Regions from separate parts of the Peribacillus sp. NPDC076916 genome, predicted to be linked through region 2. Evidence: riboswitches for the same ligand, from Rfam matches in the RefSeq annotation. Region 2 holds a riboswitch; each other region holds the start of a gene.
The links. Region 2 has a riboswitch for glycine ahead of glyA (serine hydroxymethyltransferase). Riboswitches for the same ligand answer to the same signal wherever they lie in the genome.
Positions count from the first base shown of each region.

Region 1: linked by a shared signal. The riboswitch ahead of gcvT (glycine cleavage system aminomethyltransferase GcvT) and the one ahead of glyA (serine hydroxymethyltransferase) in region 2 are both predicted to bind glycine.
Region 3: linked by a shared signal. The riboswitch ahead of ACQKFG_RS17460 (amino acid permease) and the one ahead of glyA (serine hydroxymethyltransferase) in region 2 are both predicted to bind glycine.

Region 1 is NZ_JBNNIU010000002.1:151,420-154,709, forward strand. It holds gene ACQKFG_RS05725 (DEAD/DEAH box helicase) at 1-1,014, opposite strand, end outside; glycine riboswitch at 1,389-1,476, shown strand; glycine riboswitch at 1,480-1,563, shown strand; gene gcvT (glycine cleavage system aminomethyltransferase GcvT) at 1,704-2,810, shown strand; gene gcvPA (aminomethyl-transferring glycine dehydrogenase subunit GcvPA) at 2,828-3,290, shown strand, end outside.
Region 2 is NZ_JBNNIU010000006.1:10,311-13,600, reverse strand. It holds gene ACQKFG_RS18085 (amino acid permease) at 1-1,350, shown strand, start outside; glycine riboswitch at 1,680-1,785, shown strand; gene glyA (serine hydroxymethyltransferase) at 1,959-3,209, shown strand.
Region 3 is NZ_JBNNIU010000005.1:145,828-149,117, forward strand. It holds gene ACQKFG_RS17455 (amino acid permease) at 1-1,131, opposite strand, end outside; glycine riboswitch at 1,634-1,712, shown strand; gene ACQKFG_RS17460 (amino acid permease) at 1,920-3,263, shown strand.

The sequences.
Region 1 (3,290 bases), on a different contig from region 2:
GGAAGGCTGATCATACTTTTCTTTCATATTCTTTAAAGTATAAAAGACCGCCTCTCTGCTGCTGCATGCTTCCCTTTGGAGAGTGAGAGCCGAAAATGCGCTTCCTTTTGATCCATCCGAAATAGGCTTGAATTTGGAAACAGCATCATACAATGCCTGTTCCGTTGGAGAAAATTCAATGGTGATGGTTTCCACATGCCGTTTTGTCCATTCAATGCCAGTATCGGCCCGCCGGTTTCGAATCATGACAGTATTGACCAGTTCCTTTAGGTGTTCATCTTCAATGATGTTGCGGCCTTTCCCTTTATACTTTTCCGAAAAGAGCGAAGCATTTCCCAAGTGGCCCGGTTTCAATAACGAAACGAGGTGAAAAATCTCCTCGACTTTATTTTGAATCGGAGTGGCTGTAAGGAGTAAACAAAATTTCTTTTTCAGATTTTGGACGAATTCATAGTTCTTCGTCTTATTATTTTTAAGTTTATGAGCTTCATCAATAATGATGAAGTCATATTCCTGAGTGAAAATGATATCTCGATGTGGAGCGCGTTTCGCTGTATCGATGGATGAAATGACCACATCACAGGAGTCCCAAACATAACTTTTTCTCTGAACGACTGCCGGTATATGAAACTTGGTATTCAATTCAAACGCCCATTGTGTGACAAGGGAGGCTGGAACAAGGATCAATACTTTTTTTACAAGGCCCCTAATCATATACTCTTTTAGGATCAAGCCTGCTTCAATTGTTTTTCCGAGCCCCACCTCATCAGCTAAAATGGCCTTTCCATTCATCTTTTCCACCACTTGCTTTGCTGCTTCCAATTGATGGGGAAGCGGGGTTAACTGCGGAAGGTGTTTGGGCGCCTGTAAACCTTCAAAATCAGGGATAATAAGATTTTCCTCCATTTGAACCGCCAGCTTATAAAGCTCCCAATTTCCCCATGGACCGTCATTTTCCACTTTTTGCAGAAGCTCGTCATTCCATTCAGAATTGAAGGATATATTGATTTTCATAGAAATAACTCCCTCTTAAATCATAATTTCCTTAATAAAGGGTCAAAACCCGAACATTTTGTATGTGAAGTAAGAAAAATATTTCTCTTCAAAAGATATTGCAGAGATAAGTTTCTTAGGGTAGGATATAAGTATATTTAGAAAATTCAATTTCCAAACGCTACAAAGAATCTTTGTACATCGATTTTGCAGTTCGCGTTTTCTTAGTATGGGCTATAGGCTCTTAATTTATCCAAGATTACTGAAGGAGATCACTCAAACGGTTTCTGAAGTTTTAGGAGAATTGGCAGAGAATGTATTCGATGATGCTCAAAGGTTTTACCGATGCTTGGGGCTATTTCGTTTCCTTTCATTGGCAGACCATTCATATGCGGGTGAAGATAAGGGGAGAGACTACGGATGTAGCGCCGAAGGAGCAAACTTAGCAGTGAATCTCTCAGGCAAAAGAACTCTTATTGGACGCAACTCTGGAGAGCGCCGCCCGTTTTGGGACGGCCACCAAAGGGGAAAACCTATTACATAGGTAAACTTTCAGGTTTCAGGACAGAGAAAAAGCTCAAATGGGCTTTCTCTGTCCTTTTTTGTGCTTTTTTCACATCATGAATCAGGATATACCTGATGCGAAATGACAAGAAGCTTTTGATAATGAAGCCAATTAATTTCAAAAAAAATCTGAAGGGGGTCATTTTTTGACCAATTTAAAAAGAACACCACTATTCGAGGTTTATCGTGAATACGGAGGTAAAACGATTGATTTTGGCGGCTGGGAACTTCCTGTCCAATTTTCGGGTATCAAGGACGAACATGAAGCCGTACGTACAAAATCGGGGTTATTCGATGTTTCCCATATGGGGGAAGTCGATGTTAAGGGTCCTGGGAGCCTTTCCTTTTTACAGAAAATGCTCACTAATGATATATCAAAGCTGCAGCAGGGCGGTGCCCAATATACCGCCATGTGTTATGAAAACGGAGGCACGGTTGATGATCTTATCGTGTATAAAAGGGCAGAGGACGACTATCTGCTCGTGGTCAATGCAGCGAATACAGAAAAAGATTTCAATTGGCTTCAAGCTAATTTAACGGAAGATGTCCAAATTACGAATGTATCGAGTGACTATACACAGCTGGCACTTCAAGGACCATCTGCAGAAAAGATATTACAAAAACTATCGGGAAATACTGACTTAAGTGAAATTGGATTTTTCAAGTTCAAGGAAAATGTCCTGATTAACGGTATCTCCACGTTGGTATCCCGTACTGGATACACTGGTGAAGATGGTTTTGAGATATATAGTGACAGTGAAAATGGTCCTGCCCTTTGGAAGGCGATTATGGAAGCCGGAAAGGAAGAGGGGGTTCAGCCGATTGGTTTAGGTGCTCGTGATACCCTGCGTTTTGAAGCGAAACTGCCGCTTTATGGGCAGGAGCTTTCAGCGGACATCACCCCGATAGAAGCCGGTATTGGTTTTGCAGTGAAAGTGGATAAGGAAGCGGATTTTTTCGGGAAAGCCGTTCTTGCTGAGCAAAAGGAGAATGGAGCTCCCCGCAAGCTTGTGGGAATTGAAATGATTGACCGTGGCATTCCGCGTCATGGGTATAAGATCTACAGCGGTGATAAAGTCATTGGTGAGGTCACGACCGGTACCCAATCACCCACGTTGAAGAAAAACGTGGGATTGGTACTTATCGATAAGGAATTTTCGGTACTGGATGCGGAAGTAGAAGTGGAAATCCGTTCCAAGCGTTTGAAAGCCGTTATCATACAAACACCTTTTTATAAAAAACCACGTAAATAGAGGGGAATGGTCATTAGATGAAACATCGTTATTTACCCATGACAGAGCAAGATAAACAAGAAATGCTGGAAGTGATAGGGGTATCTTCTACTCAAGAACTTTTCAATGATATCCCTGAAAGCGTTCGTTTCCAAGGAGAATACGATATTAAGCCTGCTAAATCGGAACCTGCATTAATGAAAGAATTATCAAGGCTAGCTGCCAAGAATGCGGACCTTAAAAGCTATGCTTCCTTCCTTGGTGCGGGTGTCTATGATCATTACGCACCGGTCATCGTCGATCATGTTTTATCCCGTTCTGAGTTTTATACGGCTTATACACCGTATCAGCCAGAAATTTCACAGGGCGAGCTTCAGGCGATCTTCGAATATCAAACGATGATATGTGAATTGACGGGAATGGATGTAGCTAACTCATCCATGTATGATGGCGGGACGGCGCTAGCCGAAGCAGCCATGCTTGCTTCTGGCCAGACGCGGC
Region 2 (3,290 bases):
AAAAACAGGCACGTACAACTCATAGCTATTGGTGGTGCAATCGGAACGGGATTATTTCTTGGAGCAGGAAAATCTATTCATTTAGCTGGACCATCAATTCTATTTGCTTACATGATTACAGGCATCATTTGTTTTTTAATCATGCGCGCACTTGGAGAACTACTCTTATCTAATTTGAACTATCATTCCTTTGTTGACTTTGTAAGAGACTATTTAGGTAATATGGCAGCATTTGTAACCGGCTGGACATACTGGTTCTGCTGGATTTCAATCGCAATGGCCGACTTAACAGCAGTTGGACTTTATACTCAGTATTGGTTTCCCTCCGTACCGCAGTGGATGCCTGGATTAATTGCACTAGTCATTCTGCTATTTATGAATCTTGCAACCGTAAAACTTTTTGGCGAAATGGAATTCTGGTTCGCATTAATTAAGGTCATAGCTATTCTAGCATTAATTGTTATCGGTATTTTCATGATTATTAAAGGCTTTTCCACTGATTCAGGCGCAGCAAGTTTCACGAATCTATGGAGTCACGAGGGTATGTTCCCAAATGGAATAAATGGTTTTGTCCTCTCATTCCAGATGGTAGTGTTTGCGTTTGTGGGCATTGAACTTGTAGGACTTACAGCAGGTGAAACAGAAGATCCAGAAAAAGTTATCCCCAAGGCGATCAATAATATTCCTATTCGGATTATAATTTTCTACATTGGAGCACTTATTGTCATTATGAGTGTTTATCCATGGAACGCAATCATCCCAACGGAAAGCCCATTCGTTCAAGTATTTGTGGCTGTAGGTATTGCTGGAGCTGCTGGTATCGTTAATTTTGTCGTCCTAACATCGGCTGCTTCGGCATGTAACAGCGCAATCTTCAGTACAAGCCGGATGGTATACTCACTTGCCAAAGATAAAAATGCACCTGTACCGTTTGCAAAACTTAATGACCGTAAAGTACCTTCCAATGCATTGTTCTTTTCAACTGTTGTCATTTTAATTTCTGTTGTATTGAATTATTTAATGCCTGAAGGCGTATTTACCTTGATTACAAGTATTTCTACCGTATGTTTCATCTTTATTTGGGGAATTACAGTCATCAGTCATTTGAAATACCGTAAAACAAGACCAGATCTAGTGAAAAAGAACAAATTTAAATTACCACTTTATCCAATTTCCAATTACTTGATCCTTGCTTTCCTGGCATTCGTCCTTGTTGTTCTTGCACTTGCGGACGACACTCGTGTTGCCTTATTCGTTACTCCTGTTTGGTTCATTCTGCTGATTGCGATTTATAAGATGCGCATAACGAAGGTGGATCAGGCGAATCAGAGAGAGGTAGCGGGGAATTAAGAGGCAAGAAATCCTTTGATTCTATTTGCTGTGTTTGTACAGATAGTTGCTGCTCCATTTTTTCCAACTCGGTGAGTAAAAAATCTGCCCGTTTTAAAAAGCCAAAGATATCTGGTTGATTCTATGATAATTCGAAATAAATATTTTAGAATAGTATTGTTAGCGCTTTCAAAAATGCTTGACATTATTATTCTCAACAACTATTCTAAATGTACCAAATTGAATAAGCGGATGACAGTTGTGGGAGAGTGCAAAGCGACAAGCCACCGAAGGAGCAAGTTCCAAAAAGACCCTTGGAACAAATCTCTCAGGTAGATGGAACCACAAATGGACGCACCTCTGGAGAGCGCGTATAAACACATACGCCACCAAAGGGGAAAGGCTCTATTTAAAAAATGGAGCTAAACTCTCAGGTAAAAGGACAGAGAAGGGTAGAGAACGCTACGACCCTTTTCTGTCCTTTTTTGCGTGCAAAAAAGGTTGTAAAGCATACTGTTTTTAGCAGTTTTCATAGAAAAGCAGGTCTGTAGCGGGAAAGAGCACCATATTGGGATTGGTAATTATGTAAAAATTCTGAATTTACAAAAATGTCCGGGAGGGAAAATGAAATGAGTTTACAACAAAATGATTCAACCATTTTTGAAGCGATTGAGAAAGAAGGACAACGTCAACATCAAACACTGGAATTGATTGCATCAGAAAATTTTGTTAGCCCAGATGTATTAGAGGCAATGGGAAGCGTGATGACAAATAAATATGCAGAAGGTTATCCAGGAAAGCGCTATTATGGTGGGTGTGAATTTGTCGATGTGGCAGAACAAACGGCCATTGAGCGTCTAACAAAGCTTTTTGGTGCCAAATATGCAAATGTTCAGCCTCACTCAGGTGCACAAGCCAATTTCGCAGTTTTTTTCGCACTCCTTCAGCCTGGTGATAAGGTGATGGGAATGAACCTTTCACATGGTGGCCACCTAACTCATGGAAGTCCAGTCAGCGTTTCAGGAAAATGGTTTGAAGTTGTGTCTTATGGAGTTAGAGAAGATACTCAGTTAATTGATTATGATGAGTTGGAAGCTATCGCAAAGAAAGAACAACCTAAATTGATTATTGCAGGAACAAGTGCCTATCCAAGAACGATTAATTTTGCACGATTTAGAGAAATTGCCGATCAAGTTGGTGCAAAACTTATGGTGGATATGGCTCATATAGCCGGGCTGGTAGCTACTGGTCTTCACCCATCCCCAATCCCATATGCGGATGTTGTGACAAGTACAACTCATAAAACATTAAGAGGACCTCGGGGGGGCATCATTTTAACGAACGATGAAGTAATTAACAAAGCGATTAATAAATCCGTATTCCCAGGAATTCAAGGCGGTCCACTTATGCATATCATTGCAGCAAAAGCAGTTGCATTCAACGAAGCTTTACAACCAAGCTTTAAGGATTATGCGAAACAAGTCATTGAAAATGCTGCAACACTTGGCGAAACATTAAAAAATGAAGGTGCAGCACTTGTTTCTGGTGGAACAGATAATCATATTGTCCTTTTAGATTTGCGTCCGTGGAATTTAACAGGAAAAGAAGCGGAGAAATTATTGGAAGACGCAGGCATTACCGTGAATAAAAATACGATTCCCTATGATCCAGAAAAGCCATTTGTTACGAGCGGTATCCGAATGGGGACAGCAGCTTTAACAACTCGAGGCATGAAGAGGGAAGAGATGGTGAAAATTGGTGAAGTGATTGCAACTGTTCTAAAGAGTAAAGGGAATAAAGACGTCCTTCAGAAAGCAAGAGATACAACCAAAGAGATTTGTGATGTTTATCCGTTATTTCAACAGCCAACTACTGTGTAAATAAAGGGGCAGCTTAATGGAATTATGCCTTTGCTGAAAACTGAGCAACTGCCATGGCAGCGAGATACTACTAGCAATAAA
Region 3 (3,290 bases), on a different contig from region 2:
ACTGATAAGTAAGACAAACCATGGAATCATCCCGGGCAATACACTCGCACTGTACACATAAAGGAATAATTGCGGCGGTGCAAGGTAATTCAGGATAACCCCGATGCCCAATCCCAAAAGTACAGCGATCGTGCAATATGCCGGCACTCCATTTTTAGATACTTTAGCAAAGGCTTTCGGAGCCTGGCCATTCAATGCCAGTGTATAAAGCATACGTCCTGCACTGAAAATCCCACTGTTGCATCCAGACATTGCCGCGGTGATTACGACAAAATTAATGATTCCTGCCGCAGCAGTGATACCTATTTTGGCAAAGGTTGAAACAAATGGACTGCCTAGGTCATCCAGTTGATCCCAAGGGAATACTGTCACGATGACGAATATAGCACCAATGTAGAAAATTAAAATGCGCCATATGATTGTTTGGATCGCTTTTGTTACGGTCTTCGTTGGATTTTTCGCTTCCCCGGCTGTTATGCCGATAAGCTCAACGCCTTGATAGGAAGCCACGACTAGGGAGAGAGCGAAGAAGAATCCTGTCCACCCTCCAGTAAAGAAGCCGCCATTTGCCCAAAGATTCGATAATCCGATTGCATCCCCGCCATTCCCTATTCCAAAGAAGATAAGGCCAAGGCCGGCAATGATCATCAATATAATGGTTATGATTTTTATTAGCGCAAACCAAAATTCAAATTCCCCGAAGGATTTAACGGAAATGAGGTTTGCTGCCCCCAAGATGATCATGGCGACCACACCTGGTATCCAAGCAGGTAACTCCGGGAACCAATATTTCATATACAACCCAACCGCGATGATTTCGGACATTCCGACGATTACCCATTGAAACCAATTGCTCCAAGCAGTCATATAACCTGCCAAGGGATGTATATAGCTACTTGCAAAGGTTGCAAAAGAACCTGTAGTCGGTTCTAAATATAGCATCTCACCCATGGAACGCATGATGAAAAATATAAAAATACCTGCGATTGCATAAGCAAGCATAACAGAGGGCCCGGTCCATTTGATCGTGCTCGCAGAACCCATGAATAACCCGACCCCGATGGTTCCGCCTAAAGCTATCATTTGAATATGTCTTGATTCCAGCCCTCTCTTTAATTCCTTGTTCGACATGATTAACTCCCCCAGATGCAATATCGGTAATGCTTTTCCATCCTTGCCACGAACACTCTCTTTTAATTAGAAATGCTTTATCGTAATCAATATTACATAACACTTCAATTATGTTTTCTTATCTTATAATAGTAAATATTCTGTAAAAGTACAATTGTATTTTTGAAAAAAACAGTTACCAATAATATCTTGTCGACTTTTTAATTTAAAAATATCATTTCAAAAAAATGATGTTCAGTATCTTATAATAGTGATAATTCAAAAAGAGTAGAAAACAATCACTTCTGCTTAAACCTTAAGTTAATACACACCACCATTAAACTGCAGATAATGCCTGTTTCATTTCAAAAAAATTGTTGACCTACCGAAAAATAGATGATAGAATTCCAATATTATTTTATAAGCATAATGAATGATCCAACAGTGGATGATTAACACTGACAGACATTTCTTCACAACCGCATACAAGCAAGCGATGAATGCTATGGATGACACTATAGCAGGAGCAGCTTCTGGAGAGACTGTACAAGATGCAGCGCCGAAGGATTCACAATCTCAGGCAAAAGGACAGAAGAGTAACGAATGATAGAATTGTTATTCTGAACCCTTTAAGAGATTGGTATTATCCAATCTCTTTTTTTATTGTCCAATTTGTGATTGGACTTAAAACTACACTCTTGAAAACCATTGGAATAGGCAAGGAGGGCAAAAAATCACGCCCCTCTCTCCAAGTCCATGCAGGTTGAAATCATTCACTAACAAGACTATAAAAAACGGGGGCGCAAGAATTGGCTAAACAGGAATTAAAAAGAGATTTAAAAAATCGGCATGTACAACTGATTGCAATAGGAGGAACCATTGGCACCGGTTTATTTTTAGGATCCGGAAAAGCCATACAATTGGCTGGGCCTTCCATTATATTCTCCTATCTGATAATAGGGATTGCCTTGTTTTTTGTAATGAGGGCGCTGGGCGAATTGCTATTATCCAATGCGGGTTATGTATCATTCACTGAATTTGCAACCGAATATGTCGGTCCATGGGCTGGATTCGTGACAGGTTGGACATATTGGTTCTGTTGGATCATGACCGCAATGGCCGATATCATAGCTGTCGGTGTCTATATACAATATTGGTTCGATATCCCTCAATGGATTCCGGCTCTAATATGCCTAGTCATTCTGTTAGGATTGAACCTATTGACAGTTAAGTTATTTGGCGAATTGGAATTCTGGTTTGCCATCATTAAAGTAATCACGATCATTACCTTGATCATCGTAGGAACCATTCTTTTGATCATCGGCTTCAATACCAATACCGGAACGGTTTCCGTAACGAACCTATGGAATCATGGGGGCATGTTCCCCAATGGCATTTCCGGATTCCTATTATCTTTACAGTTGGTCGTATTCTCATTTGTCGGTGTCGAATTGGTCGGGGTCTCCGCAGCGGAAACGGCGAACCCGAGAAAGAACATTCCCTCTGCCATCAATAAAATCCCTGTCCGGATTTTACTTTTCTATGTTGGTGCCCTATTCGTCATTCTCTGTGTCAACCCATGGACACAACTTGATGCCTCGAGCAGCCCATTTGTAGAGGTCTTTGCGTTAATCGGCATTCCTGTCGCTGCAGGAATCATCAACTTCGTCGTGTTGACATCCGCTGCTTCTGCATGCAACAGCGGTTTATTTTCAACAAGCCGGATACTCTATACGTTAAGCAGGAATGGCGAAGCCCCTGCTAAACTGGAAAAATTAAATAAACAGGCTGTTCCAAGCAATGCCTTATTAACATCCACCATCGTTGTATCAATAGGGGCATTATTGAGCAAGCTGATACCGGAACAGGCGTTTACCGTGGTGACGACCATCAGTGCCATCTGTTTCATTTGGGTATGGAGCATCATCTTGATCTCCCATATTAAATATTCGAAAACAAGGCCTGATCTAAGAGCTCAATCGACTTTCAAGGCTCCTTTTACACCCTTTGTCAATTACGCCATTTTAGGATTATTCCTATTCATCCTTATTGTTATGCTATTCGCTGAAGCTACACGACTATCACTGCTCTTGACCCCAATCTGGTTCATACTCTTGGTGATACTCTATAACTATCGGAAAAAATATAACTAAAGGAAATAAAGCCTTGAATTCGATTCG